One region of the Labrenzia sp. CP4 genome, then DNA from elsewhere that is predicted to be linked to it. Evidence: predicted binding sites of a transcription regulator. Region 1 holds the regulator's gene; each other region holds the start of a gene.
What was found. The regulator LexA, encoded in region 1, represses DNA repair genes until DNA is damaged. The targets are predictions, from matches to a motif close to TGTTCNNNNTGTGTTCNG.

Region 1 (10,263 bases):
TCGATCTCGACATCCGTGTCACCTTCCGCCAGGCGGGACATTGTTTCGGTGGTCCGGCGGAGAGGGCGTGTTACCGCGAAGTTGAGTGCGATAGCCATCCCAACGCCGGCCAGGATGGCTGTCAGAAGGGCGAGGCTGATAACGCCAAGTGCGCTGGTGCTGGAGGCTTGTGCAGCAGTGCTCTGATTGGTGGAGATGGTGGTGATTTGCGTTTGCACTGTCTGAGACAGTTCCGTCATGGTGTCGATCTGTTCGGCGAGCTGGAGCTGGTTTGAAGCCAGTTCGGAAAAACTCGCAGCGAAGCTGTCGATAGAGCTCTTCACAGCCGGGACGATGTCGGCGATCGCTGGGAAGTCCTTTGCGCTCGATTCGAGCCGGGACGCCAGTTTGTCGAGGCCCTCGATACCGGTCGTCACGGTCTGCTGAGACGTGTCGCTCGGCGACAGCATGAAGTAGAACGCGGCGGCCTTTACTGCGTTTGCGTCTGCCTCGATCTGCATAACCGTGTCCGCGACGCTGTCGACGACATAGAAACGCTGGTTGATCTGGTCAGCCTGTGCATAGACATTGTCGATGGCCACATTTGCCTGTGACCGGATTTCCTTCACATCGGAAACAAGCTGCTCGAACCCCGCCTTGGCGGCATCTGTCAGGTCGAAGATCGCGATGTAGTCCTTCGTCTCGGTCAGTTTGCCGAGTGTCTGCTCCAGTTCGGCCGTTTTGGCAGCAAGCTGCTGGAACTTGCCCGGGTCGACGCCGTCAAAACTGTTTGCTGCCATCTGCTTGGCAGAAGGAACAAGCAGGGCAACCCGATCCTTGATGTCTGAAAGCTGCTTGGCGTTGTTGGCTGCAGCGTTGAAAAGATTTTGAAGGGTAAGCGCCTCTTCCTGGAAACCGGCGGCAGCCTGGCCCACCTTGTTGGCGAGCACCAGCGTCTTGCGTGCGTTTGTCTCGTCCTGGCTGACGCCGTCTCGTGCCATCAGGGCCTTGCCGAGAATCTCCGAAGAGATCTTCTCAAGATTTTGCACAGCGCCATCAAGTTGCTGTTGCTTTGCGGTCTGTGTCTGCGTCAGGCCGACGACCTCTTCGAAAGCCTCACGGAATTGCTTTACAGCAGTAGCTGCTTCAGCGACGGGAACCTGAGCTTCGGGATCAGCCTTGAGCTGGTTCTGGAGCGTTTCAAGTTCGGCACTCAACACACCGATGTCGGAGATTGTCGCCTCAGCTGTCTGAAGGTCCTGTGAGGACAGGAAGCTTTCCTTCTTGCTTGCCAGGTTTTGCAACTGTGCAATGGCGGAAGTTGACTGTTTCGCAACCTCCATACGCTCCGAGAGGGTCAAGACGCTGTATGCGCCAACACCACCTACAATGCCCGTAAGGGCAACAACGGCAGCAAAGCTACCGCCGACTTTTACCCCAAACTTCAAGTCAGAAGCGAACTTCAGGAAACTCATGTTAACCCCTCGAAACCCCAGCGTGTTCAATGCGCGCTATTTGTTTGAAAGGGTAAGCAAAGATTCCTTATTATTCGTGAAAGTTCTCTACTACGGGAATTTAGGGTGTAATTATAACGATTAATTCTTTATCTCATATGTAAATGAGGAAAATTAGAGAAATATCATTTCGAGTTTTAAGTGCGTGTTTTTAACTTTTTTTGCTTCAGTTTATTTTTCGGAAAATATTCGATATTTTCTATTCTCTTGAGTAATGGTAGGTGAATGCTTTTTTTCTTGCCTCGATTGAACGGGAAAAATATTTCTTGGATTTGTTTTGTTTCCGCTGGGTCACAAAATAAAGAAGACGCCCGGCAATAAAGCCGAGCGTCTTCCGTTTTGATATGCATTCAGCTGAAATGCTGCTGCAAATTCCAGGCGTTTGTCGGTGTGCGGCCTTAGCGGCGCTGGTCGATCGGCGTGTAGTCGCGCAGTTTCTCACCAGTGTAGAGCTGGCGCGGACGGCCGATGCGCTGGGACGGATCTTCCACCATTTCCTTCCACTGGGCGATCCAGCCGACGGTACGGGCCAGAGCGAACAGAACGGTAAACATCGTGGTCGGGAAGCCAAGCGCGCGCAGCGTGATGCCGGAATAGAAGTCGATATTCGGGTACAGCTTCTTCTCGACGAAATATTCGTCGTTGAGCGCGATTTTTTCGAGCTCCATGGCAACGTCCAGCAGCGGATCGTCCTTGATGCCAAGCTCGCCGAGAACTTCGTGCGTGGTCTTCTGCATGATGCGCGCACGCGGGTCGTAGTTCTTGTAGACGCGGTGACCAAAGCCCATCAGACGGAATGGATCGTTCTTGTCCTTGGCACGAGCGACATATTCCGGAATGCGGTCCACGGAGCCGATTTCCGACAGCATGTTGAGCGCTGCTTCGTTGGCACCGCCGTGTGCCGGCCCCCAGAGGCAAGCGATACCGGCTGCGATACAGGCAAACGGATTTGCACCCGAAGAACCTGCCAGACGAACCGTGGAGGTCGATGCATTCTGCTCATGGTCGGCGTGAAGAATGAAGATGCGATCCATGGCGCGGGCCAGAACCGGGTTCACCTTGTATTCCTCGCAAGGGACCGCAAAGCACATGTGCAGGAAGTTTGCCGCATAGCTCAGGTCGTTGCGCGGATAAACGAATGGCTGACCAACGTGGTACTTGTAAGCCATTGCGGCGATGGTCGGCATCTTCGCGATCATGCGCAGGGAGGCAACCATGCGCTGGTGCGGATCAGTGATGTCGGTCGAGTCGTGATAGAAAGCGGACAGCGCCCCAACCGTGCCGACCATGACTGCCATCGGGTGGGCGTCGCGACGGAAGCCGGAGAAGAACCGGTTCATCTGTTCGTGGATCATTGTGTGGTAGGTCACACGATTGACGAAGTCGTCCTTCTGGGTCTTCGTCGGCAGTTCGCCGTAGAGCAGAAGATAGCAGGACTCCAGGAAGTCGCCGTGGTCCGCGAGCTGCTCGATCGGGTACCCGCGGTAGAGCAGGGTGCCTTCGTCACCATCAATATAGGTGATCTTGGACTCGCAGGAGGCGGTGGAGGTGAAGCCCGGGTCGTAGGTGAACATGCCCGTGTCCTTGTACAAGGACGAGATGTTCACAACCGACGGTCCGATGGATCCGTCAAGAACGTCGAATGCGTGGTCGTTACCACCGACATTGAGCTTGGCGTTGTTGTCGGCCATTCAGAAACCCCTTTACGTTAAACGGATGTGCTGTCCTGGTTTGACCCTTCTGGCGATGGGTCCCGTTTCCGGTTGCCGGACCAGCACTGGAGACTTTTTCGCGTCTTGCGTAGCCCATTTACTGCACTGCCGCAAGCTGGCCGATATAACGCTTTGGTCAAAGACGGATTTCGCCAACCAGAGTGACTGCCGGAAGCTTGGCTTTTGCCTAAAAATGCATCCGGCAGTGCTTTGTCTCAGGCTGCCTGATCCTGAATTCTGGCAAGGGATTCTTCCCGGCCAAGAGCGATCAGGACGTCATAAATGCCGGGTGACGTGCCTCGGCCCGTCAGCGCGGCCCGTAGCGGCTGCGCCACCTTGCCCAGTTTCAATTCCTTGTCTTCCGCGTAGGCCTTTACAGCAGTTTCCAGCGGGTCCGCGCTCCAGTCAGAAGCGCTGGAAAGAACATCGTGAAGATCCTTCAGGATCGCCCGGGCGTCGTCGTCCAGGATCTTCTGGGCCTTTTCGTCGGTGTCGAGCGGGCGCTGACGCCACAGATAGGAGGCGCTTTCCGTCAGTTCGACCAGGGTCTTGGCCCGTTCCTTCAGTCCGGGAAGTGCAGCAAGCGTGGTGTTCTCGTTGTCACCATCCGCAAGCCAGGCGAGAATCTGGTCGCCGCCTTCGGCGTGTGCGAGATAGACCTTCCAATGGTTCAGCAATTCGCCGTCATCGGTCGCGCGCATGTAATGACCGTTGAGGTTCTCAAGTTTCTTGAAATCGAAACGCGCAGCCGACTGGCCGACAGCGTCGAAACCGAACCACTTGATCATGTCTTCGAGCGAAATGATTTCCTCGTCACCATGGCTCCAGCCGAGACGTGCCAAATAATTCCGCATGGCCTGCGGCAGATAGCCCATCTCGCGATAGGCTTCGGCGCCGGTCGCACCGTGACGTTTGGAAAGTTTTGCGCCGTCCGGCCCGTGAATGAGCGGAATATGCGCCATCGCCGGCACATCCCATCCCAGAGCCTTGAAAATGAGCGTCTGGCGGGCTGCATTCGTCAAGTGGTCGACGCCGCGGATGATGTGTGTGATGCCCATGTCGTGATCGTCCACCACAACGGCGTGCATGTAAGTCGGCGTCCCGTCGGAGCGCATCAGTACGAAGTCATCAAGGTCCTTGTTCGGGATCACGACGCGACCCTGAACGAGATCGTCGACCACCGTCTCGCCTTCCTGAGGGGCCTTGATGCGGATGACCGGGTCAACGCCGGCCGGGGCTTCGGACGCGTCTCGCTCGCGCCATGTCCCGTCATAGCGGGGCGGCTTGCCCTCGGCGCGGGCTTTCTCGCGCATGGCGTCGAGCTCTTCCGGGGTGCAGTAACAGCGATAGGCCGTGCCGTTGGCCAGCATTTCCTCGACCACTTCCTTGTGGCGCTCAACACGGGAAAACTGGGAGATCGGGTCTCCGTCCCAGTCGAGCCCAAGCCAGGACAGGCCGTCAATCAATGCGTCCACCGCTTCCTGTGTGGAGCGAGCCCGATCCGTATCTTCGATCCGCAGCAGCATCTTGCCGCCGTGATGACGCGCGAAGAGCCAGTTGAAGAGCGCGGTGCGGGCGCCGCCGATATGCAGGAACCCCGTCGGGGACGGGGCGAAGCGCGTGACGATGTTCTGTGCCATGGTGCTTTATGAAAGTCTCTGTCAGTATGACGGCGCGGAGCGCGCCGGATTGGTGGCGCGGTCTTAGCACAGGCTTTGGCGAGGCTAAATAGGGGCTCCGGCCATTTCTTGGACCAAAACGAGGAGCTGAAGTGACGTCACGGTCCGGTCCGCTCGATATTTCTGCCGGCCGGTCGCAAACGGCAACCCTTGATGTTGATCGCGAGGATTTATCACCTGCCGTGCTCAAGCCTGAAGTACTTGAGAAACGGCGTTCAAGGCTCGCGGGTGCTGGTCACACTTATTCCGCTCACAATGCGTCAGCAGATCGTCTTTGGGATTCGCAAGGGCTGTTGTGGTGTGCCTTCGCGTTTGCCGGGGGAATTGGTGTCTACGTTTCATTGCCTGAAGAACCTTCCTGGGTTCTGTTGGGGGTTCTGGTCGTGCTGGTAAGCGCGGTTCTCTGGCGTGTGAAGCGGCGCGGCACGGTGGCGGTTTCCGTCGTTCTCTTCCTGACATTCTTTGCCGGACTGGCAGCTTCCAGTCTTCGCACGGCATATGTTTCGGCGCCGCGCCTTGCCGAGCAGATGAACGCGGATCTTGTTGGCTACATAGAAGAGATTGACAGCGGGGCGGCCGGTCACCGGATCGTACTGGCCGTATCCTCGGTCAATGGGCGTCCTGTCGAGGAGGGCGAGTTCCCTGCTAAGGTGCGCTTGCGCGTTCCGGCAGGAAGCGACATTGACGTGGGGCGCACCGTGAGCGTCAGTGCGCGGTTGTTTCCCCCTGCAGGTCCCGTCTTTCCAGGAGGATACGATTATTCCTTCCGGGCCTTCTTTCAGCAGATAGGTGCGACGGGTTTCAGTTTCGGGTCCCCCGAGGTCATCGAGGCTGAGGACGTTGGAAATGAATTTCGCCCGGCCGTTGCCGTTGCCAAGCTTCGAATAGACCTTGCGGAACGCATCAGGGCCAATCTTTCGGAAGGACCGGAAACCGCACTGATCGTTGCTCTTCTGGTTGGAGACCGCAGCGGAATTACCGAAGAGCAGGAAGAGATTTTGCGGGCCGCCGGACTGGCTCACATTCTTGCAATTTCCGGACTGCATATGGCGCTCTTTGCCGGCGGCGCCTATGGCGCGGTCTTGCTGCTCTTTTCGTTGGTGCCGGTCCTGACGCTCAGGTGGCCGGTGCACAAATGGGCCGCGCTTTCAGCCCTTGGTGCTGCAGTTATTTATCTGCTTCTGTCCGGTGGTGCGGTTGCGACGCAACGATCGTTCCTGATGATTGCGATTGTCTTTGTCGGAATTCTGGTGGGGCGACGCGGCCTGACCCTGCGAAGCGTAGCGTTGGCTGGCCTCGTACTCTTGCTGATTGCTCCCGAGAGGTTGTTTTTTCCCGGCTTCCAGATGTCCTTCGCTGCCGTGATCTGCCTGGTCGCCGTATATGACCTGTGGCGGCAGCGAGATCGTTCCCTGTCATCTGGTGAAAGAGTGTCCGGATGGGGCGTGGCGACTTGTCTTTACCTCGGCAAGTGGGCTGCAGGGCTGTTCGTCACCGCATTGGTCGCAGGGCTGGCGACCGGCATTATAGGAGCTCATCACTTCAGCCGCATCGCACCCTATGGCCTTGTCGGCAACTTGCTGGGAATGCCGGTGTTTTCACTTGTTGTGATGCCGATGGGAGTACTTGCATTCGTTCTGATGCCATTCGGCCTTGCGGCTCTCCCTCTGGCTGTCATGTCTTTCGGAGTTTCACTTCTGTTGAAGGTCGCCTCCTTTACCGCAGCCCTTGATGCCGGCAGCGGAACTTCCGGAAGGCTCGACGGGGTTGCTGCATTGCTGTTGCTATCAGCATTGTTTGCCGGATTGTTGGTGCCTGGCAGAAAGCGTGTGCTCGCAGGAGTGCCTCTTGTCGCAGGAATATTGATTGTTCTCACCAGCCGGCCTCCGGATATCCAGATTGCTGCAAGCGGCTCTCGAATAGCTGCCCGCGATGAAACGGGAATTTTGCGCTACGCAGCAAGGGGGAGATCGTTTGCAAGTGATCTCTGGCTGCAGTCGGAAGGAGTGAGGAGTGATGCGATCTTGTCGCGCAAGATGAAATCACCTCAAAGAAATTGCGATGACGACGGTTGTGTCATCAGGGCCTACGTCGATTCAGAGGACGCAGAACGGCTGGATGGCAAGCGATCCTTTCTTGCAATCGCGCAGCCAAAGACATTTGAAGCGTTTCAGCTGGATTGCCGATATGCCGATTTGGTCGTGACCGATCTTGTCGCCCCGGAGAGCTGCGGTGCAGCCCTCGTCCTGGATCGCGGTACGCGCACCGAACGTGGTGCCGTCTCCATCTGGCTATCGCCCGGTGATTTCAGCGAGGCCGCAAATGCTACGAGCGGTGCCAGTGCACCGGGCCATCCGCCAAACGAAAATCTGAAAATCGAGAAACTGAAGTTTGCCATCCCTGACCCACCGCGCCCCTGGCATCACCAGGGTACGGTAACGAGAGACAGCCTGCGTCTAGCCGAGCGCGCCTCGGTGGCCGAAGCGCGCGCAGAGGAGTGACTGGTCAATACTGACGAAACAGGGCAACGAGGCGGCCCTGAACACGAACGCGGCCGGGACCGAAGATCCTGGTTTCATAAGCCGGGTTGGCTGCTTCAAGAGCGATGGAAGCGCCTTTCTTGCGCAGCCTCTTCAAGGTGGCTTCTTCATCGTCCACAAGTGCAACCACGATGTCGCCACTGTCGGCGCTGTCGGTCCGGCGGATAAGCACGGTATCACCGTCCAGAATGCCCGCCTCAATCATGGAATCGCCACGAACCTCCAGAGCATAGTGCTCCCCGCGACCAAGCAGGTCCTGCGGCACTGTGATGGAATGGCTGTGTGTTTGAATGGCCTCGATGGGCACGCCGGCTGCAATGCGGCCCATGACGGGGATTTCGGTAACACTGGACACCGGCACCGGTGCAGCTTTTTCCGGCTCAGGTTTGCCGAGTGAGCCTTCAATGACTTCAGGTGAGAAGCTGCCTCTTGGCCGTGGAGCACCCAGGCCGGGTGCGATGGAGTCCGGAAGACGAACAACCTCCATGGCTCTGGCCCGGTTCGGCAGGCGCCGGATGAAGCCACGTTCTTCAAGCGCGGTGATCAGGCGGTGAATGCCAGACTTGGAGCGCAGGTCGAGCGCATCCTTCATTTCGTCGAAAGACGGCGGCACACCGGTTTCTTTCAGTCTTTCGTGAATGAACATGAGCAGTTCGTACTGCTTGCGCGTCAGCATGTAGGCGTCCCCTGACCGAGAAAACATCTGGTACAAATCAAGAACATGGTACCTGTTCTCATTGTGTTCTGCAAGGGTAAATGTTCTCTTACTGTTCTTGGCTTCGAACAAGTTGCCGTATTCAATCCGTCTCCGATATCGGATTTAGGTCATCCTTCGATCCGGTCAGGATCAGCAGTTCACAGGTGATCAAAGTCGGCGCGCCACCAGCGGTGAGAATGCCCCGATGCAGTCCACCTTCGAGATCAACGGCGCGGATTGGGACGCAAAGCTCTTGCTTCGGTTTCGCGCCAGCGTTTGCAGACAGGAGTATCTCGGAGATCAGACCTGTCATCGGCTGGGCATCGCGGAACGCTGCTCCGGCCAGACTGCCCAGTCCATAGACTTCGTAGGAGGGTGCTTTCAGCTCTTTTGCGAGTTCTTGGATGCTGTCCGTCAGGTCGGCAAACGGAGCGAGTGTGGTGATAAGCGCATTGTAGTCGGTTGTCCGTGACTGTTCGTCATCCTGTTGCACACGAAACAGCGTGAATTCGGTTTCCGGATCCAGCGATGCCACGAACGCTGCGCCTTGCAGGCCGTACCCTTTGATAGCCCCTTGATGCGCAACCTTCAGCGTATGCGGCAGTAAGTGGCCAAGGTGCTCGACTTCTTCCTCGTGCCAATAAGCGTGTACATGAGCGAACCATTCACCATCTCGTATCCCGAGAATGGCAACTGCGGACTTCAGCGTTGCGCCTTTCGAAGAGTGCGTGTCGCTGTACCAGGCTGCATGTCGGTCATCGATTGCACAGGCAGGCATTACGAAGTCGAACGCTTCGAGCGTGAGCCCGGAAAGATCGAGAACGGCGGAGCTCAGTCCTTGGTGCGTGGCGAAGCGGCCCAGCGCCTCCAGCAAGGGAGTTTGCTCTGCCAGGGAGATTTCCAATGGTTTCGCCAGACATCTGGCATGGGGGAGCCGATTGATGGCAGAAGGGCCGGGATGACGAATGTCGGACAGAGACCTGGGGGCGGGCCGTCTCACAACAGGCCTTTCTCGGTCAAATGCTCCCGCACCAGTTTCTTGGTGATCTTGCCATAGGCACTTGTCGGCATTGCGGGAATGAAGAGATAACGTGCAGGCATCTTGTAACGGGCGATCTTGCCGTTCAGATAGTCGCTGAGTTCCTGAGGGTCGGGTGACTTGTCCGGGGCAGCCACACAAACGGCTAGGCCGACTTCGCCCCATTGCCTGTCCGGAATGCCGAGAATTGCGACCTCGGAAATATCCGGATGTGTAAGCAGCACTTCCTCGACTTCCTTCGGGTAGACGTTGGAGCCACCAGAAATGTACATGTCCGACGCTCGGCCTGTCAGAAAGAGGTAGCGCTGTTCATCCATGTGACCGATGTCTCCGGTGCGGAACCAGCCGTTCCGGAAAGACTTCTGGTTGGCGTCTTCGTCTTCCAGATAGCCAGCACAGACTGCCGAACCGATGACGCAGACTTCACCCGTTTCATTGGGGGGCAGATGATTGCCTTCCTCGTCCTGAATCGAAACCTCTATACCTGTGCGCTCCGTACCGCAGGTGCCGCTGCGTGTCTCAGGTCCATCCTCCAGAAAATGATCCTGTGGCCGCAGCACGGTGATGTTTCCGGTGACCTCGCCAAGTCCGTAGTATTGAACCAGAACCTGCCCCAATTTCTGGAGAGCCAGCTTCTGGTCCTCCCTGTACATGGGAGCCCCCGCATATATGACGTGACGAAGGCTCGAGTGATCGTACTGATCGACAGCAGGGTCTTCCACCAGGCGTTTGACGATAGTGGGAACGGTGAAGAGATTGCTGACCTTGTGTTTCTCGATCAACTCGAATGCAGTCGAAGGATTGAAGCCGCCTCCGGGCAGGAGAACATGTGTGGAACCAACTGATAGCTGGGCAATCAGTTGCAACCCTGCACCGTGTGACAATGGAGCTATGACCAGCGACGCATCGCGCTCCGTCGTCCCGGGCAACAGGTCTGCCATGTAGTTGACGCAAACGAATCCGATCTGCCCGTGACTGAGGACAACCGCCTTCGGGCGGCCGGTTGAGCCTGAGGTGAAGAACAGCCAACAGGGATCGTTATAGTCCACTGCCTCGTTCTGCAGGACCTGTCCCTGGTAACGGGAGAGGAGATCCTCATAGCT
Region 2 (10,263 bases), 970 kb from region 1:
TTGATCGCCTTCGGCAGCAGGATCGGGTCTTGCGCTTCCAGCAAGGTTCCACCTGCCTTGGTGATGGCGTCGGCGATGCCGACCCCCGCCAGGCCCGGATCAATCATCACCCTGGCACCAGCCTTGCCGAGACCCTCCAGCCCCGGCTTGAAATCAGCCGGTTCACTGAGGTCCGTCAGATCGGCGAGTGCATCGCGAACGGAATTGGACAACTTGCGGCCATCAATGAACAGGGACGGCTTGCCTTCTGCCGGAACCGTGGCAAAGGAGAGCGGCAACGGCGTATGGTTGACGTCAGACCCACGGATGTTGAACAGCCAGGCAATCGAGTCGGGCTGCGTCAGCACGCAGGCATCCGCCTTCTTGTCTGCGAGGGCCGACTGGATTTCGGCAATCTTGTCCTTTGCACCGCGTCCGGCAAGCTCAACCGGATAGAGAAAAACCTGACCAAGCGGCGGCTCCGGACGGTCCTTCCAGACACTGTCAACCGGGTTGTCGTTCAGCTTGACCAAAGTGGCGCCGGCCGACTCACAAATCTCCTCGAGACGGCGAACCTCTCGCACCGTGTGCAGCATGGCATCGATGCCCAGCTTCTGCCCTGGCTGCAGTCGTTCGGCCAGCCAGTCGGTCACGGGCTCATTGACAAGATGGCGCGCCGGAAAGACCGCCATGTCGACCTGGTCACGCACCTGGATGGTGTATCGGCCATCGACGAAAATTGCAGCTTCTTCCCCCAGAACCCCCGCCATGCCGGCAGATCCCGTAAAGCCTGTCAGCCACTGGAGGCGGCAATCATGCGGCGGAACATATTCGCCCTGATGCGCATCGGCACGCGGCACGAGAAAGCCGTCAAGACCACGGCGGGAGAGTTCGGCTCTGAGAAGCGCCGCATGCGGCGCACCACAGGAAGGATCACTGAGATCGTCAAAGGTCTGGAACATGGCCGCAAGATAATTTCGCGACCCCATCCGATCAAGCTGGATAATTATTCCGCTTGAATTGGTTCAGCAGCATAATCTTCCCTATATTTCGCACTGCAGCAAAATCTTTCGCATATGCGAAGAGCGCAAGGCTGGCATGCGTTTCGAGGCCTACCTGAGGTCCCGGCAAAAGCGCATATATAGGTCACACAAGAAAAAGACGTTCTCCCTAGGGAAGCTCTTAACCTTCAAATGGGATTGATCACGATGACCATGAAAACGACCACTTCGACCCGCGCTGGCGGCAGCTTCATGCGCCGCGCATTCGACCGCATGATTGAAGCCCGCTCCATCCAGGCACGCCGCTATGTCAACGGCTACCTGCTGTCACTGGACGACGCGACCCTGGCCTCCCACGGCTATGACCGCGCCCAGCTCGAGCGCGAAGGCACCTCTACCAGCGCGTTCTAAGGGGCTCAGGACGGTTTAAGTAAAGACCACTGTGCACAAGAAAAGACCCGCCGAAAATTTCGGCGGGTCTTTTTGTATCTGCAGTCAAAATTTGCCAGCACCAGAATAATAGAAACGGCTCTCCCCTTCCCTCATCCTGCGGAGCCTGGCGTCGACAAGCGTCTTGCGGGCGAGGACATGATCATTGCTGCTTCCTGGCAGGTGGCGGACGCAGTCAGGCCTGTTTACGTCCCCGCACAAGAGTAAGCGTCAACCAGCCGTCCTTTTCACCGCGCCTGTCCAGAATGAAACCCTGACAGCCGTAGGCGAACAGGATCCGGGGGCCGTCTTCCACCCTAAGGCCGGACAGCACGAGGGTTGCGGTCGGCGTCATGCGTTCACCGATGGACTTCGCCATCTTCATCAGCGGCCGCGCCAGGATGTTGGCGATCACCAGATCGAACGGACCAAAGAGACGAAAGCGGCGGTCTTCAATTCCGTTGGCGGTAAAGCCACGAACAAGATGCCCCGCACCGTTGAGCCGGGCGTTTTCCAGCGCCGTTTTCGTCGCAACAGGGTCGATATCGGTTGCAAGAACCAACTGGCGGGATTGAAGCGCAGCGGCGATTGCCAGCACGCCTGTTCCCGTTCCAAGATCGAGAATGCTGTCATACGCGCGCATGGACAAAAGCCTGTCGATTTCCTCCAGGCAACCCGCGGTCGTGCCATGGTGGCCGGTTCCGAAGGCAAGCGCTGCTTCGATCTCTATGCCGATAGCCCCACCTGGAACCTTGTCCCTATCGTGGCTGCCGTGAACAACGAAACGACCGGCCTTTACCGGCTTCAGCCCTTCCAGGCTCTTCTCGACCCAATTGATATCCGGCAGTTCTTCTGCTTCCAGCGGCGCGGCAAATGCATCGGCGCCGACACGGTCGCGCACCATCGCAGCCGCCTCTTCCGGCTCCATGTCGAACAGAAGAATTTCAGCCGCCCACAGGCGTCCGTCCGGCGTTGCTTCGTAGATGGTCACCGGATTGCCGTCGTCCTCAAACGCCCGTTCAAGGATCTCGGAGATCCGCTTGGCTTCCAGTTCTTCAGCCGTGATCCGCACCCGGATGGTTTTCATCGCCGCTCGCGCCTGTGGTTATTGGGGTCAAGGCGTGCGGTATAGCGGGAAGCGGCCAGCGATGCCAGCTTGAAACGGTCCCGGGACTGGGCAAACCGGGCCTCTGCCCCATTTCTTTGGGAAATGCGAGGAAACACCCATGACTTGCCCCCGTTCGCGCCTAAACTGGCTGCAAGTGACCGGATGTCTGGTTGCTGCCCTTCTTTGCCTCCAGCTTCTCATCCTACCCGCCTGGGCAACGTCCGAGCAGGATCAACTGTTTGAAGCCTTGAAGAACGCTCCGAATGAAGAGGCGGCCAGCAAGATCGAAGATAGCATCTGGCACACCTGGCTGGATGCCGCCCCCACGCCGGAGATCCGGCAGAAGGTGGACGAAGCCATGCGTAAACGAGGATCCTATGACTTTCAGGGTGCGAAGGATCTGCTCGACACGGTCGTGGAAGAAGCACCGGATTACTCGGAAGGCTGGAACCAGCGTGCCTTCATCCTCTTCCTGCAGGGTAATTACGAAGGCAGCCTTAAAGATATCGAACGCGCCCTTGCTCTGGAACCACGGCACTTTGGCGCCTTGTCCGGCAAGGCAATCATCTTCATGACGCTCGGCAGGGTGCAATTGGGCCAGGAAGTGCTGCGTGAGGCCGTCGGTATACATCCCTACCTGAAGGAACGCGACATGCTGATCGAACCGCAAGGTGTCGATCTCTAGAACACCCCCAAGCTTAAAGTGTCTTAGGCTTTGGGGCCACCCCAAGGATACATCAGGTGCGAGACCAAATTCCCGGTTCTATCGGAGCGTAGACGTCAGAAGCAGTGCACCGGACAAGTTCTTGCAACCAGCCGGTCAGTGCCGTTCGACGAAACTGTCGATGACCTTCTTCACCCCTGCCTTTTCAAAGTCGATGGTCAGCTTGTTTCCCTCGATCGACTTGATGGCGCCATAGCCGAACTTGATGTGGAACACGCGCTCGCCCAGAGAGAATTGCGATGGCGTGTCACTGACGGATTTCGCCACCAGCTCTCCTTCGATGGTCAACGGCCCCTGACGCTTTTGCCGCGCGGACTGATACCCACGGCCACCGCCATCGGAAAATCCGCTGGAGGACTGCTTGGCACGCTGCGCACGTTGCCAGCCCGGCGTGGAGTAGCTGCCCTTGTCGAAGGGATCATGACTGTCGAACCGGGACGGTCCGTAACCGCCACCGCCATAGCCGCCATAGCTGGACGAAGCTTCGGCAATCTCGACATGGTCCGGCGGCAGCTCATCCAGAAACCGTGAGGGAACGGTGGACTGCCAGAGGCCGTGAATGCGCCGGTTGGACGCGAAATAGAGCTTTGCGCGTTTCTTCGCCCGGGTGATGCCGACATAGGCCAGCCGGCGCTCTTCTTCCAGACCGGCGCGACCGGATTCATCCAGCGCGCGCTGGTGGGGAAACAACCCCTCTTCCCAGCCGGGCAGGAAAACCGTGTCGAATTCCAGCCCCTTGGCCGAGTGCAGCGTCATGATGGATACGGCGTCGGTCGCATCCGCGCTGTCCCGGTCCATGACGAGGGAAATGTGCTCCAGGAAACCGGCCATGGATTCAAATTCGTCCATCGACCGGATCAGTTCCTTCAGGTTGTCGAGCCGTCCGGGCGCTTCCGCCGAGCGGTCCTGCCGCCACATCTCGGTGTAGCCGCTCTCATCGAGGATGATTTCCGCCAGTTCGGTGTGTTTCATCTGGTCGAGCTGACGCCGCCAGCGCTCGAAGTTGTCGAGCACGGACTTCAGCGCGTTGCGTGGCTTTGGCTTCAGTTCTTCGGTATCGATAAGCTGGCTTGCCGCCTGCATCAGTGGAATACGCTCTGCCCGGGCAACGCCATGGACCAGTTTCAGCGTCGCATCGCCAAGACCGCGCTTCGGCGTGTTGACAATGCGCTCAAACGCCAGATCGTCCGCGGGTTGCGCGACACAGCGGAAATAGGCCATGGCATCGCGAATTTCCATGCGCTCATAAAAGCGCGGACCGCCGATGACCCTGTAGTTAAGCCCCAGCGTGACAAACCGGTCTTCGAACTCACGCATCTGGAAGGATGCCCGCACCAGAACCGCCATTTCATTGAGCGAATGACCTCGCGACTGAAGCGTCTCAATCTCGTCGCCGATGGTGCGCGCTTCTTCTTCGCTGTCCCAGACAGAGGCCACCGACACCAGGTCGTGGTCGGGTTCCTCGAAATCGGTGAACAGCGTCTTGCCGAGCCGGCCTTCGTTAAAGGCAATCAGGTGGGAAGCGGCAGCCAGGATATGGCTGGTCGAGCGGTAATTGCGCTCCAGGCGAATGACGGTGGCGCCCTTGAAGTCATGTTCGAAGCGCAGGATGTTATCGACTTCCGCGCCGCGCCAGCCGTAGATCGACTGGTCATCATCACCGACACAGCAGACATTCGGGTTGCCCTGGGCCAGCAGGCGCAGCCACAGGTATTGCGCGATGTTGGTGTCCTGATATTCGTCCACCAGCATGTAGCGGAAGCGGCGCTGATATTCCTTGAGGACATCCGGCTGCGTCTTAAACAGCGTGATGACATGCAAAAGCAGATCACCGAAATCGGCCGCGTTCAGGATCGACAGACGCTCCTGATATTCCTCGTAGAGCTTTCGGCCCTTGCCGTTGGCAAACGCCCGCGCCTCGCCTTCCGGGATATCCTTTGGTCCCAGAGCCCGGTTTTTCCAACCATCCAGCATCCCGGCAAAGGCCTTGGCCGTCCAGCGCTTGTCGTCCAGCCCCTCGGCCTGGATGATCTGCTTGATAAGGCGGATCTGATCATCGGTGTCGAGGATCGAGAAGGACGATTTCAAGCCGACAAGTTCGGCATGCTTGCGCAGGATCTTCACACAGATGGAGTGGAACGTGCCGAGCCACGCCATGCCTTCCACATTGCCGCCGACAAAACCGGCAATGCGTTCCTTCATCTCGCGCGAAGCCTTGTTAGTGAACGTGACAGCCAGAATTTCGGACGGCCGCGCCAAGCCGGTTGCCAGGATATGGGCGATGCGTGTTGTCAGCACGCGGGTCTTGCCCGTACCGGCACCAGCCAGCACCAGAACCGGCCCTTCGGTCGTTTCCACCGCCAGCCGCTGCTCCGGGTTCAGCCCCGTCAGATAGTCCGGTGCCCGCCGTGCCGCCATCGCCCTGGCCGCGATCCCTCCTTGCGGCCGCACGGGTGCAGGCGCGGACTCCGCCCGCGTGCCGATAGGCTGGAATGGATCGTCAAAGGAATCGTCGTACCCGTCCGGGTCGGTCATGGTTTACTGGTCCGGTTTCAAGCGCTTGTTTTGAGAACAATATAGCAACATACCTGCGCTGGCGAGGCAGGAATGACCGATTTGGTGGGGACAAGAAGCGGGCTTTTCTTATTTGAACCGGCAACTGCGTGAGGCCGCCTCCTTTGACAAAGCCGCGACAGATTTCAGGAACCCCAGAGGTTTGCGGTTCCAGCGAGCACAGGGGTTGCTGGATCCCGGTCTTGCCGCTGCGCGTCAAACCGGGATGACAACGGGCAAAGGCATGTCTTGAAGCCTCTCTTGTCATCCCCGCGAAGGCGGGGATCCAGTAAACAAGGGAGCCTGTTGCTTGACCAAGCGGCGGGAGAACTGGCAATGCCCAGAAAACGATCGAAGCAACGCAAAAGTATCAAACCAGTTTAGCAAACAGGTCGTCCCAGTTTGGATTCCGTTCTTCGATCAAACGGATCTTCCAGGCACGATTCCAGCGTTTGAGCTGTTTTTCCCGCTTGATCGCCCACTCGATTTCCTCGTGAACTTCGTAATACACCAACCAATGCACGCCATACTTCGCGGTAAACTGGCTTCCGATGCTTTCACGGTGCTGCGAAACCCTGCCCAACAGGTCATTCGTCACCCCGACATAGAGCGTGCCGCCCAGTCCGCTTGCAAGAATGTAGACATAGTATTGCTGATCGAGGTGCAACGTGGAACCTTTGTTGAAATTCTTCCCGGATAAACGTTAGTCCTGCTGATTTGGCAATGCCGATAGCGGTTTCAGGAACCCCAGAGGTTTGTGGTTCCAGCGAGCACAGGGGGTACTGGATCCCGGTCTTGCTGCCACGCGTCAAACCGGGATGACAAGAAGCAAAGCCATGTCCTGAAGCCTCTCTCTTGTCATCCCCGCGCAGGCGGGGATCCAGTAAACGCAGGCACCGGTGGAGCAAAATGCCTCTGCCTCGGTCCTAACCCGGATGACAAAACACGAAGGGAATACCCGCTCAGGCCCCCACCAGATCGAACCAGTCATCCTCGGAGATGACTTCGATCTCCAGCTCCTGTGCCTTTTTCAGCTTTGAACCAGCACCAGGACCGGCCACCACCAGGTCGGTCTTTTTCGACACGGAACCTGCCGTCTTGGCACCAAAGCGTTCGGCCATGGCCTTGGCTTCGTCGCGGGTCATTCGTTCCAGCGAGCCGGTGAAAACCACTGTCTTGCCGGCGACCGGCGAGCCGGAGGCGTTGATCTTTTCAGCGTCCTTGGGTGATACCTCGACCAGAAGTGCGTCGAGTTGGTCGAGATTGTGTTGCTCGGCAAAGAACTCCGCCAGCGCCTCGGCAACGATATGGCCGATGCCGTCGATGTCATTGAGCTCTGTCCAGGCTTCGCCCGCCGTGTCATGCGCCGCCTTCATGGCTGCATAGAACACCGCCCAGGAGCCATAGGCACGTGCCAGAAGCTTGGCGTTGCCCTCGCCCACGTGACGGATGCCAAGGGCGAAGATGAAACGATGAAGGTCAATCTCTCGCCGCGCGTTGATTGCCTCGAAAAGGTTCTTCGCCGAAACGGCCCCCCAGCCTTCCCGGTTGCGCAACTTGGTGAGAGAGCGCTTGTCCCGCTCCTCCAGCGTGAAGATGTCCGCCGGGGCCATCACAAGGCCTTCCTTGTAGAAGGCGTCGACCTGCTTGTCGCCGAAGCCTTCGATGTCGAAGGCATTGCGCGAGACGAAATGCTTGAGCTTTTCCGTTGCCTGGGCCGGGCAAATCAGACCGCCGGTGCAGCGGCGCACGGCATCGCGGCGGCCGGTCTTTTCCTTTTCCTCGCGCACCGCGTGGCTGCCACAGGCGGGGCAGATCGTTGGAAACTCGAAGGCTTCCGCCCCATCGGGTCGTTTGTCCAGATCGATATCGACAATCTGCGGAATGACGTCGCCGGCACGCTGGATCTTCACCGTGTCACCGATGCGAAGATCCTTGCCGCCGCGGATCGACTCTCCGTCCTGGCCAATTCCCTTGATATGGTCTTCGTTGTGAAGGGTCGCGTTTGAAACGACGACACCGCCCACCGTGATCGGCTCCAGCTTGGCAACCGGCGTCAGGGCACCTGTTCGGCCAACCTGGATCTCGATGTCGTTGAGAATGGTGTAGGCCTGTTCGGCCGGGAACTTGTGAGCAATCGCCCACCGGGGAGACCGCGAGACAAAGCCGAGGCGCTCCTGCAGGTCCAGCCGGTCGACCTTGTAGACCACACCATCGATATCATAATCGAGCTGGGCACGGCTTTCCTCGATGCCGTGATAGACTCCGAGAAGCTCTTCCACGGTTTCACAGCGTTTCATCAGCGGATTGACCTGAAAGCCCCAGGCTTCCAGCTGCTTGACCATGCCGAACTGGGTGTCTTCCGGCAGCTCGCTCATCTCGCCCCAGGCATAAGCGAAGAACCGCAGTGGGCGGGAGGCCGTGATTTCGGATTTCAGCTGGCGCAACGAGCCCGCCGCCGCGTTGCGCGGGTTGGCGAAAACCTTGCCGCCATTGGCTGCCATGCGCTCGTTCAGCGCCTGAAAATCCTTGTGCGCCATATAGACTTCGCCGCGCACTTCAACGACGCCCGGCACCGTGCCGGACAGCTTTACCGGAATATCCTTGATTGTCTTCGCGTTCTCGGTGACGTTTTCACCTGTGGTGCCGTCACCTCGCGTTGCGGCGTAAACCAGAGTGCCGTTTTCATACCGAAGAGACAGCGACAGACCGTCGATCTTCGGCTCCGCGGTAACTGCCAGAGCCCCCATCAGCGGATCGAATTTCAGAAACCGGCGCACGCGGCCGACGAAATCCCGGACGTCGTCATCGTTGAAGGCATTGTCCAGCGACAGCATCGGCACCCGGTGAGTAATCTTGCCGAAACCGGACGCCGGGGCCGCCCCTACCTGGGCAGAGGGACCGTCTTCAAGAATGAGGTTGGGAAACCGGGCCTCGATGGCCGCGTTCCGCCGGCGCAGGGCGTCATAGTCCGCATCCGAGATCACCGGGGCATCTTCCTGGTGATAGCGGCGGTCGTGCTCGGCGATTTCCGCCGCCAGCCGTTTCAGCTCGACCTGTGCTTCCTCCTGCGTCAGGGCGTCGATGTCGGTTTGGGCGAAGGAAGTGTCAGTCATGATGTCTTCACGAAATGTGTCAGCGGGACAGGCCGAGTTGATGACCGGATTAAATCGGATACCGGAACCGAATGGCGGGCTCAAGCGTTGATAGCACATCGAACCGGCAAAACTCGATGCTGGTCAATGTTGGAATGAGGAGACACGAATGGCTTATCAGGACCGTGAAACGCATTATGTCGAGAAGACGAACGGCAACAGCGCTGGCTGGTTTATGGCCGGAGCGCTTGTCGTCGCGCTGATCGCAGGCGGCCTGCTCTATGCCAATGGCTTTTTCACGAACGACGAAGAGCTGAGCATCGAGCTGAATGTCCCCAATCTGGGAGAAGGTGAACTGAAGCTGCCTGACATGAAGGAAGCACCGCTCGTCAAGGAGCCGTAAGACCATTTCTCATTTGAAAACTGCACCACAGGGCGGGAGCTTCGGCTAACCCGCCCTCTTTTTGTCCACTGCGACGGATCCTATTTCCTATTCCGCAGCCGTCAGCAGCCTGCGCGCTGCGGCACGGGCTTCTTCCGTGATAACGCTGCCGGCAAGCATCCGGGCGATTTCCTCGCTGCGGTGGTCTTCATCAATACGCTGAACGCGTGTTGCCACCCGGTCCTTCTTGGTCGCTTCCTTGGCGATCAGGAAATGCCCTGCAGCGCGAGCTGCCACCTGCGGGGCGTGGGTAACCGTCAGAACCTGAACGCTGCCGGCAAGTCGTGCCAGACGCAGGCCGATGGCCTCGGCCACGGCACCGCCCACACCTGTGTCGATCTCGTCAAAAACCAGCGTCGGGGCAGAGCCCTTGTCGGCGAGAGACACCTTCAGTGCCAAGAGGAAACGGGAAAGCTCGCCACCGGACGCAACCTTCATCATCGGTCCCGGCTTCGTGCCTGGGTTCGTCTGGACATGGAACTCCAGCAGATCGATCCCCGAACGGCTGCGGCTTTCCGGATTGCTTTCCACTTCGACGATGAATTTTGCCCGCTCCAACTTGAGGTCGGGCAACTCCATTTCAACAGCCTTTTCCAGTGCCTTGGCTGTCTTTCGCCGCTTGTCCGAGAGGCTGGCTGCCTTCTTGTCGTATTCGGCCCGGGCCTTTCCAGCAGCACTCACTAGCGCCGCCAACTTGTCTTCCCCCGCATCGAGATCGGCCAGATCGCCGCTCATGCGGGCACACAGGGCGGACAGTTCGTCAACCGGCACCGAGAACTTGCGGGAGGCAGCACGAAGCGCAAACAGCCGCTCTTCGACAGCTTCCAGTTCGCGTGGATCATATTCGGTCTCGCGCAGCGCGCTTTCCAGTCCGCCGCGGGTTTCTTCCAGAAGATCCATCGCCTCGGCAAGCGTGCGGACGGGCTGGCCAA
Region 3 (10,263 bases), 250 kb from region 1:
GGTAACGACCCAGCTTGTGAATACCTATTTTCTGCTGACTTGCATCGCTTGGGCGTTCTCACAGGGATTGCTTCGCTTGGAGGAATGAGCGAGCTGTCGCCGCAAAAGCAGAGACATCGACCTGGAGACAGTTCAACACATCCAGATATCGCACTTGGCGTTGGAGTGTCAGCATTTTGAGGAATTTCTTGCCTGACCAGACAGGCATGGGAGGAAATCAGGACGCCAGAAAAACGAACGCCCGCCAGCGGGAGGAGGTGCTGGCGGGCGACGTTTCGACGTGACAGGGCTGGGAGGAGGATGCCCTGCGTGTCACACGCCCGTCGGCTGGGAGGAGGATGCCTAGGGACGCGATCTCTTTATTTCATTCAGCCAATCTGACGACGTGCGACAAATTTGATGTCGCTGCGGCAGATGCCGAGGTCGGCAAGCTCACGAGCCGAAAGGCGGGACAATTCGTCAACCGCACGGCGGTAGCTTACCCAGTTGCTGTACTTTTGGCGCACGGTGTCAAACATCTTCTTATTCCTTAATTATCGAAACGCGTGTGCGTTCCGCGCCGTTGTTGTCCAATGATATATTTCACCACTCAAAATAAAAGAAGTGCCATCTCTGCATGCCTGACATGCGTTTGATGCAATGCAGCAAAGCTTGCGCAGACAGAATCCGGATGATTCGTGGAACATGCGGAAATACAAATGAAAAAGGCATGTGTGCGGTGCACACATGCCTGTCGTCACGTAACTGGAGACTGGTTAAGACTTATTCCGCAGCGTCGTGCGCCCGTTGCGGACGTCGCTGCAGCAGTTCCTGCAGGAATTGTCCCGTGTAGCTTTCCGAAACCTCGGCAACGTCTTCAGGGCGTCCGGTTGCAACCACCGTACCGCCACCGTCGCCTCCTTCCGGTCCCAGATCGATAATCCAGTCTGCCGTCTTGATGACTTCGAGATTGTGCTCGATCACCAGAACCGTGTTGCCCTGGTCAACCAGTTCGTGCAGCACTTCCAGCAGTTTTGCGACATCGTGAAAATGCAGGCCTGTCGTGGGTTCGTCCAGAATGTAAAGCGTACGGCCCGTCGAGCGCTTGGAGAGTTCCTTCGCAAGCTTTACGCGCTGCGCTTCACCACCTGAAAGCGTGGTCGCCTGTTGGCCGACCTTGATGTAGCCGAGACCGACACGCGCCAGGGTCTCCATCTTGTCGCGCACGGCAGGAACTGCGGAGAAGAACACGGCGGCTTCATCCACGGTCATGTCGAGCACGTCGGCAATCGACTTGCCCTTGAACTCGACCTCGAGCGTTTCTCGATTGTACCGTTTGCCTTTGCATACGTCGCAAGTGACGTACACATCCGGCAGGAAGTGCATTTCGATCTTTATGACGCCGTCGCCCTGACAGGCTTCGCAGCGGCCTCCCTTGACGTTGAAGGAGAACCGGCCGGGCTGATAGCCTCTGGCCTTTGCTTCAGGCATGCCGGCGAACCATTCACGGATCGGGGTAAAGGCACCGGTGTAGGTCGCCGGGTTGGATCTGGGTGTCCGGCCGATCGGTGACTGATCGATATCGATCACCTTGTCGAGCACTTCCAGACCTTCGATGCGATCGTGCGGGGCAGGGTTGTCCCGCGCGCCATTGAGGCGACGAGCCGCGGCCTTGTAGAGCGTATCGATCAGGAACGTGGACTTGCCGCCACCCGACACACCGGTGACACAGGTAAACGTGCTGAGCGGCACGTCAACGTCAATGTCCTTCAGATTGTTGCCGCGGGCGCCGCGAACGGAGATCTTCCGCTTCTTGTTGATTTTTCTGCGCTCGTCGTTGCGCGAAACCATCATGGATCCAGACAGATACTGCCCCGTCAACGAATTGGGATTGGCCATGATTTCGGAGGGAGTGCCCTTGGCGACGATCTGCCCGCCATGGACACCCGCTCCTGGTCCGACGTCGACAACGTAATCGGCAGTCAGCACCGCGTCTTCGTCATGCTCGACCACGATCACCGTATTGCCGAGATCGCGCAGGTGTTTCAGCGTTTCCAGAAGACGGGCGTTGTCGCGCTGATGAAGGCCGATGGACGGCTCATCCAGTACATAGAGAACTCCTGTCAGCCCCGAGCCTATCTGCGAGGCGAGGCGGATACGCTGGCTTTCGCCGCCTGACAGTGTTCCGGAAGACCGGGACAAGGTGAGATATTCAAGACCAACGTCATTCAGGAACTTCAGCCGCTCGCGAATTTCCTTCAGGATGCGGCCTGCGATTTCGCTCTGTTTGTCGTTCAGTTGCTCCGGCAGGGCTTCAAACCAGAGGCTTGCATCGCGAATGGAATGTTCGGTGATCTGACCGATATGCCTGCCGGCAATCTTGACGGCAAGCGCTTCCGGCTTCAGACGGAACCCGCTGCAAGCCGGGCAGGCATGATCGGATTGAAACCTTGCCAGTTCCTCGCGAACCCAGGTGGATTCCGTCTCGCGCCACCGCCGTTCGATATTGCCGATTACACCTTCAAAGGTCTTCTCTGTCCGGTAGCTGCGGACGCCGTCATCATAGACGAATTCAATCTTCGCATTGCCGGTTCCATGAAGGATTGCCTCGCGCACTTCCGAAGGAAGATCCTTCCAGGGCGTTGCCATGGACACCTTGAAATGACTGCAGAGTGCTTCCAGCGTCTGGGCATAATAAGGTGATGTCGACCCTGTCTTCGCCCACGGCAGGACAGCTCCTTCGCGCAGGGAAAGCGAGTGGTCAGGAACAACCAGGTCTTCTTCAAAAGCGAGTGTCGTTCCAAGGCCGTCACAAGTGGGGCAGGCACCGAAGGGATTGTTGAACGAGAACAGACGCGGCTCGATCTCCGGAATGGTGAAGCCGGATACCGGGCAGGCAAATTTTTCGGAAAAGATCAGCCGTTCCGGGTTGCCGTTCTCATCGGTCTTGTCGGCAAATTCGGCAATTGCAATGCCATCGGCAAGTTTCAGCGCCGTTTCCAGTGAATCGGCAAGCCGACCGGAGATATCGTCACGCACGACGATACGGTCTACGACGACGTCGATATCGTGCTTGAATTTCTTGTCGAGGGCAGGGGCCTCGGAAATCTCATGGAAGGTTCCGTCGATCTTGACGCGCTGGAAACCCTTCTTCATCAGCTCGGCAAGTTCCTTGCGATACTCGCCCTTGCGGCCGCGAACCATCGGCGCGAGCAGGTAGAGGCGGGCACCTTCTTCCAGTTCCAGAATGCGATCGACCATTTGGCTGACGGTCTGGCTTTCGATCGGCAGACCGGTGGCGGGGGAATAGGGAACGCCGACACGCGCAAACAAAAGGCGCATGTAATCGTAGATTTCCGTAACCGTCCCGACCGTGGAGCGCGGATTGCGGGACGTGGTCTTCTGTTCGATGGAGATTGCCGGCGACAGTCCGTCGATCTGGTCGACGTCCGGTTTCTGCATCATTTCCAGGAACTGACGTGCGTAGGCGGACAGGCTTTCCACGTACCGCCGCTGTCCTTCTGCATATATGGTGTCGAAGGCGAGTGACGACTTTCCTGAGCCAGACAGGCCGGTCATGACAATTAACTTGTCGCGGGGCAGGTCCAGGTCGACACCCTTGAGGTTATGCTCCCGTGCGCCACGGATGCTGATGACCCGTGTTGGGTCCGCCTTCCAGGCTTCTTCCGACTGCGATCCCTTGGCTGTCTTCATTGTCGTTCTTCCTGACCGCATGCGTCGCCCAAAGCCGATTGTTGCTCTCGCATACGCTAAGATGGTCCATTGCCGATGATGTCTGTTTGCCCCGATATAGCAGTTTCGGGCGGAGCTTCCAGTGAGGCATTTTCATTATCGTGCCAGAGGCACTTGTCGATGCGATGCCTGATTGAATCGCTTTTACAGAAATGATAAGAACAAAACAAGTACATTAACGATTGCAGCGTCAGGAGCCGAGCAGAAATAGGTGACCGAAACCTCGCAGTTCATGAGATAATGTCCTGACACAAAAATCGGGGCTTGATTGGAACAAAAGTGGAGCAAATTGTAACTTGGCGCAATCAGGGATTGTGTCTGTCGACTTTGCTCGAATTTTAGGCGGATGAACCAGGCGGCAGTTTTTAAGTTGCCTTGTGGAAAATGAGTGAAGCCTGGCGAAAATAGCGGCGAAGCTGTTGGCGTGCCGTTAGGGTTCTGGTTTCTAGCAGCAAAGCTTGCAACGTTGACCGTTTATCGACACGTGCCGGAGAAGCACACGTACATCGTCGGCGGGGTCAACGAAAAACAAACAGGAGTTCAGTATGGCGGGCAGCGTCAACAAAGTAATTTTGGTCGGCAATCTGGGAGCAGACCCGGAAATCCGCCGTACGCAGGATGGCCGCCCGATCGCCAATCTCCGGATTGCGACGTCGGAATCCTGGCGCGACCGCAACACCGGTGAGCGTCGTGAAAAGACGGAGTGGCACCGTGTCGTGATTTTCAACGACGGTCTTTGCAAAGTTGCGGAGCAATATCTGCGCAAGGGATCAAAGGTTTATCTCGAAGGCCAGCTTCAGACCCGCAAATGGCAGGATCAGTCCGGTCAGGACCGGTACTCCACCGAGATCGTGCTGCAGGGCTTCAACTCCAACCTGACCATGCTTGACGGCCGCGGCGAAGGTGGCGGTGCATCCGGCGGTCTTCCCGATTACGGCAATGACTCACAAGGCGGCGGCGGAGGTGGCTTCGGCGGCGGCGGTTCCGGTTCCGGCGGGAATTTCGGTGGTGGCTATGGCGGCGGTTCCAGCAGCGGTGGCGGTTACGGCGGTCCGTCCGGTGGCGGTGGCGGCCCCATGGACGACGAAATTCCGTTCTGATCTTTTTCTGCCCTACCGGGTGCGGTCCCATGCTTTGGGGCCGCGCACCAGGTTATGTTGATCAACCGCCGACGTTCGGGTCGTAAGGCGTGTTCGGGTCATCAATGCCGTCGTAATATTCCTTCGCACTGCCGAGACCGCAGTGATAGACGGCTTCTTCTGCGCGTGTGTCGCCACCCGTAATCGGGGCGCCGTTGTGATGCGCGAATTCATGAATGATGGTGGCCAGCACCATCCACCTGCCCATTTTAAAGGCCCGGTCACCAACCGCGATTTCCCCGGAAGGAACGTGGATTTCCCCATGTAGCGGTGAAATGGTCGGTCCGTAATTCACCCAAATCGAGCTGTCGTTGATCATGTCCGACAAGCTTCGCCCCTTGGGGAGCGTCCGGAAATAGGCATTACATCCCGGGTTGTTCTTGACCATCTTGAAAAGCTTGTTTCTGGCCCATTTCAGCTTTGAATACTGGGAAGAGTTGAAACTTGTGTATTTCCAGATCGGTGACGAATGGTCACCAACATTGAATTGAAACGGCATTTGGCTCTCCGGTAATGTCTCACGTACTCGTGAAGCCGTAGATACCCCTTTGACGAAGAAGGCGGCGTGATGCCAATCACGCCAGGTAGTTTTTCCAAACAGCCGCAGTTCTGCCGTTTCTGGCACCGTGATGGTGGGCAGCTGTACTGTCAGCAACGAGGCAAAATCGTCACAGTCGCCTGATTTCAAACCTGTGTAGGACGGCGCCCCTTAACCATCTGATGAACCCTGTTATAGTATCAAACGGTTTACGGGCGCAGTTTCCGGGAATCGGGTCGCGGGGCCCGGTTGCACGGTAACTGCGTTGCCATATCACGCTCGGATGTAGAACATCCTCGGCGGATATGCCGAACAGCCTTCGTTCCTTGCAGGGAAGCAATAAAACCCTGGTGACTTGGGCAAGGCGTCAGGTTCGAAAAGATTTAAAAAAAGCGGGTTTAGACAATGCGAGCGAATGCAATGGCACTGAGCGAATGTACCAGGAAAAAACCGAAACGTTCTGTCCTGGGGACGTCCCTCAGGGCTGGCTTGATGGCGACGGTGCTTTTTTCCGGTTTTAACCTGGTCTCGGTTGAGCCTGCTTCCGCGCAGGGGTTGTTCCAGCGTCTGTTCAATCCGGAAGCGCATCGCCGGCAGCAGGAGCGTGAGCGCCAGCAGGATCTTAGCAAGAAGGTCGTTACCGCAAAGGTCTCTGCGCCGCGCTACCTCAATTACACGGCCGACAGCTGGAAGAAGGTTTCGCTGGCTGAATTGTCGGAGATCAAGTCCGCCGAGGTGAAGCCTGATGTCCAGCCCGTTGAAACGACGGATGCCCCGAGCACCGAAAGCGATAGCCTGCCACAGGCTCCGGTCGTCCTGACCGCATTCGACACGGCGCGTCCGGCATTGAAAGACATGTCGCTCACCGTCCTTCCGGAAGTGGGTTCTGCAGTCATTTCATTCTATCGTGAGCATCCCGATTTCGTCTGGGTGAAAGACGGTAAGCCGACAGAAAAGGCAATCGCGGTCCGCAGCAGTCTCGCTGAAACAGGCAAATTTGCGCTGAACCCGGAAGACTATGTCGTCGATCTTCCCGTAACTGAAGGTCTTGAAGGTGAGGCACTCGATGCCGCCACGATGCGGTTCGAGATGGAGATGAGTGCAGCCGTTCTGACATATGTTCTGGATTCGAGGCGCGGACGTGTCGATCCGAACCGGATTTCCGAATATCACGATCTTCCGAGGCATGAAGTCGATCTCGTTGCAGCCCTGGAAGGCTTCAAGGCAGCGGCCAATGCCGAAACAGCAGTTGCCAAAGCGCAGCCTCAGAGTGAACATTTCCGCAAGCTGACCGAAGAGTTGGCCCGCTTGCGAGCAGAAGATGAAGACGCCGACCAGATCGTCATCGCGCCCGGCACTTTCCTGAAGGCTGGCAAATCCAGCCCGGAAATGAAGAACATCGTCGCCGCGATCGCCAAGAACGGCTCGGAGGAACTCAAGTCGGCTCATGAAGAGACGCTGACTGCCTATGATGGCGCTGAACTTTATTCTCCGGAACTCGTTGAGCTGGTGAAGGCTTTCCAGAAGGAAGCCAAGCTCACGCCGGATGGTATTATCGGCAAGAACACCATCAACGCGATGGTCGGCGAAACCAACGCGGCGAAGATCGCCAAGGTCGAACTGGCCATGGAGCGCAGCCGCTGGCTTCCCGAAGAGCTCGGCGAACGCAAGGTTTTCATCAACCAGGCTGCCTTCACCGCGACCTATACTGCGCCTGACGAAGCTCCATTGAGCATGCGGGTGGTTGTCGGCAAGAAGTCCAATCAGACCAACTTCTTCTACGACAAGATCGAAATCGTTGAATACAATCCCTATTGGGGCGTGCCGTATTCGATCATTGTCAATGAAATGCTGCCGAAACTGGCCAACGACCCGAGTTATCTCGACCGCGCCGGTTATGAAGTAACGACACCAGGCGGCCGGCAGGTTTCCTCTTCTGCAGTCGACTGGTACGCGGTTGCTTCCAAACAGCAATCGGTCAACGTCCGCCAGTATCCGGGCAGCTCGAACGCGCTTGGCGAAGTCAAGATCCTGTTCCCGAACAGGCATCACATCTACATGCACGATACGCCGTCAAAAAACCTCTTCAACAAGGATATGCGCGCATACAGCCATGGCTGCATCCGTCTGCAGGATCCGAGGGCCATGGCCGCTGCGGTTCTCGGCAAATCCAAGGATTACGTGAGCTCGCGTATTTCGGGCGGTCAGAACCAGCAAGAACAGGTGACCGGCGATATTCCGGTTTATGTGTCCTATTTCACGGCGTGGCCTGAGTTGGACGGGACGGTTGCCTTCTATACCGACGTCTACGACAGGGACATGCATCTGTTGAAGGCCATCGAGAAAACCGAAGCAGAGCGGGAAAAAGTCAGAACGTCCTGATCTGGAATTGCAGAACAACAAAAGCCGCCGAAGGGGTGACCTCCGGCGGCTTTTTTGTTTGCCATCTCGAAGAGGCAATATCAGGAGGCGCCGCCGAGGCAATCCTTCAGAGAGCTTGAGAGCCCCTTCAGAAGTTGCGGATAAAGGTCCGGGCCATTTTCAAGATCGGTGCCCAGCGGGTCAAGCGTACCTGACCGAGCGCTGCTGCCTTCCAGAACAACCGAAACCAGCTTTGCGTCAAATTGCGGTTCCTGAAAAACGCAGCTTACGCCGAGGTCCCTGATCTTGCCCTGGATTTCCTGAATTCGGTCTGCACTCGCCAGAGCTTCCGGAGAAACGGTAACCGATCCACTGGCCTCGATTTCATAGTGATGTTCGAAATGATGATAGGCATCGTGGAAGACGATGAACTTTTTGTCTGCAAACGGAGCCAGTTCAGCGGAAATGTCCTGATCGAGTGACGCGATCCGCTTGGAAAACGCCGCTGCATTCTTTTTATAGATTTCGGCGTTGGCAGGATCCTGTTTCGCTAGGGTATCTGCCATGATTTTTGCGATCTCGATGCCGTTTTCCGGGTTCAGCCAGATATGCGGATCGACAGCCTCATGTGCCGCGTGCTGATGCTCTGCGTCGTGGTCGTGACCCGAGTGGTCATGGGCATCGGCGTGGCTGTCGTCGTCATCATGTTCGTGGCCGGCATGTTCATGTGCGCCCTCTTCGTGATCATGTTCGCCGCCAGCGTGGTCGTGGTCATCTTCTTCTTCTTCTGCATGATCATGCGCATGCTCTTCGCCACTGTGCCCATCGTCGTGATCGTGATCATGGGCGTCGAAGCTGGCACCTTCTCGAATGTCGAGTTGATGAATTCCAGACGCATCGATCAGTTCGACCGTTACAGCATTCTTGGCCATGGTTTCGATTGGCTTCTTCAGCGAGGGAGCCAGTTCTGGCCCAACCCAGAACACCACATCGGCTCCCTGAAGTAGAAATGCCTGCGACGGTTTCAGCGCATAGCCATGAGGAGAGGAGGCGCCGTCGACAAGGACATAGGGCGTCCCGACACCTTCCATAACAGCCGACGCGATGGAATGGATCGGTTTGATGGACGTGACGACACTGGGGGGGGCGTCGGCGTGCGCATTCACTGTCAGGGTCACTAGTGCTGCTGCGGCGGGAGCCGTCAGATAAAGTGACCTGCAGGCGCTGTTCTTGATGGCGGAGAAGGTGAGGGGCATAGGTAGGCCTTCAGGATGATGTAATTTTATAACGTGTAATTTTATAACGTTCAAAAATCGGGTTTTCAAGTCCACTTTCGCCGGAATGTTGTCGAGAGCATCCGTGAACATCTTGGTTTGCAGCCGCCGTACAGATAAGCTTTAGAAAAATGCTGACGGATCAGAAGCTTCATGCACACCGGAACCGAAATACTTGCTGACAGTTTCCTGCGGCCCTTTCCGCCCAAGGCTGCGCAGCTGATCGTGACCATCTACGGCGACATCGTTGAACCGCGTGGCGGTGTGCTGTGGATGGGAGACCTGATCAGCCTTTGCGCCGGCTTCAGCGTTAATGAATCGCTTGTCAGGACAGCGGTGTCCCGTCTGGTTTCAAAAGGTCAGTTGATAGGTGAGCGGGAAGGCAGGCGCAGCTTTTATGCTCTGACACCGGATGCCCGGGAAGAATATCACCTGGCGGCAGACTTGTTCTATGGCCCTGAGGATCCGGATTGTGGCTGGCTGTTGACCCGTTGTACGGAAGCCGCGGATCAGGCCGTTCTGATGCGGTTTGGGTTTGCGTCACTTGAGGGGAATGTCTACATCGGCGCCGACAGACCAGGACGCCCCGTTCTTGGTACCGCGTTTCGCGCGTCGGCTTTGAACCTGAAATCAGGTGAACTGGAAAAAATAGCTGCTTCCTCATTCGGACTGGAGCTGCTGGCTCGGGACTACACAGGCTTTGTCTCGCACTTCAAACCCATGCAGAACCTGATCGCAGATGGTGTTGCACCTGCCTCTGCACTGTTGTTCCGACTGGCATTGGTGCATGCCTATCGCGGCATTCGCCTGCGGGATCCCCGCCTGCCACGCTCGGTCCTGCCGGCAGACTGGGCCGGATACGAAGCGCGTTCGTTGTTCGCCGCGCTCTACGCGGGCCTTTCTCCGGCAGCCGACAGTTACATCGGTCGGAACCTGTTTAATCAGGATGGCCCACTACCGGCCGCACCGGATGCAGTGCAGGAACGTATGCGGTCACTTACCTTAACTGATTGAATTATAGTGTTTTTCGGCAATCACTTGAAGCAGGCGACAAAACATCACAAAAATAATTAATTTCATGCTTTTTCTGTGATGTGTTGTGAGGTATCCTTTTGGAAATTCAACATGACGAAAGGAGGCGTCATGTATGCCCAGATGGTAAAAACCGACTCGACCAAAGTTCTCTCTCTCGCGGAGATGACGGACGAGGAAAGAGCCT

Region 2: a site for LexA is predicted at 5,809-5,826, ahead of ACP90_RS09340 (UvrD-helicase domain-containing protein). Genes of this name have one in related genera too.
Region 3: a site for LexA is predicted at 3,890-3,907, ahead of uvrA (excinuclease ABC subunit UvrA). Genes of this name have one in related genera too.

Annotation. Positions count from the first base shown of each region.
Region 1 covers NZ_CP011927.1:2,984,907-2,995,169, forward strand. The annotation lists gene ACP90_RS28010 (methyl-accepting chemotaxis protein) at 1-1,454, opposite strand, end outside; gene gltA (citrate synthase) at 1,892-3,184, opposite strand; gene gltX (glutamate--tRNA ligase) at 3,421-4,845, opposite strand; gene ACP90_RS13915 (ComEC/Rec2 family competence protein) at 4,977-7,385, shown strand; gene lexA (transcriptional repressor LexA) at 7,390-8,100, opposite strand; gene ACP90_RS13925 (hypothetical protein) at 8,222-9,025, opposite strand; gene ACP90_RS13930 (acyl-CoA synthetase) at 9,118-10,263, opposite strand, start outside.
Region 2 covers NZ_CP011927.1:2,014,281-2,024,543, reverse strand. The annotation lists gene ACP90_RS09360 (aminopeptidase P family protein) at 1-941, opposite strand, end outside; gene ACP90_RS09355 (hypothetical protein) at 1,188-1,391, shown strand; gene ACP90_RS09350 (50S ribosomal protein L11 methyltransferase) at 1,606-2,496, opposite strand; gene ACP90_RS09345 (tetratricopeptide repeat protein) at 2,636-3,202, shown strand; gene ACP90_RS09340 (UvrD-helicase domain-containing protein) at 3,338-5,776, opposite strand; gene ACP90_RS09335 (GIY-YIG nuclease family protein) at 6,165-6,461, opposite strand; gene ligA (NAD-dependent DNA ligase LigA) at 6,757-8,910, opposite strand; gene ACP90_RS09325 (hypothetical protein) at 9,059-9,292, shown strand; gene recN (DNA repair protein RecN) at 9,380-10,263, opposite strand, start outside.
Region 3 covers NZ_CP011927.1:3,239,150-3,249,412, reverse strand. The annotation lists gene ACP90_RS28015 (DUF1127 domain-containing protein) at 369-518, opposite strand; gene uvrA (excinuclease ABC subunit UvrA) at 763-3,693, opposite strand; gene ACP90_RS15055 (single-stranded DNA-binding protein) at 4,278-4,832, shown strand; gene ACP90_RS15050 (hypothetical protein) at 4,894-5,370, opposite strand; gene ACP90_RS15045 (L,D-transpeptidase family protein) at 5,902-7,791, shown strand; gene ACP90_RS15040 (zinc ABC transporter substrate-binding protein) at 7,872-9,026, opposite strand; gene ACP90_RS15035 (PaaX family transcriptional regulator C-terminal domain-containing protein) at 9,198-10,058, shown strand; gene paaA (1,2-phenylacetyl-CoA epoxidase subunit PaaA) at 10,188-10,263, shown strand, end outside.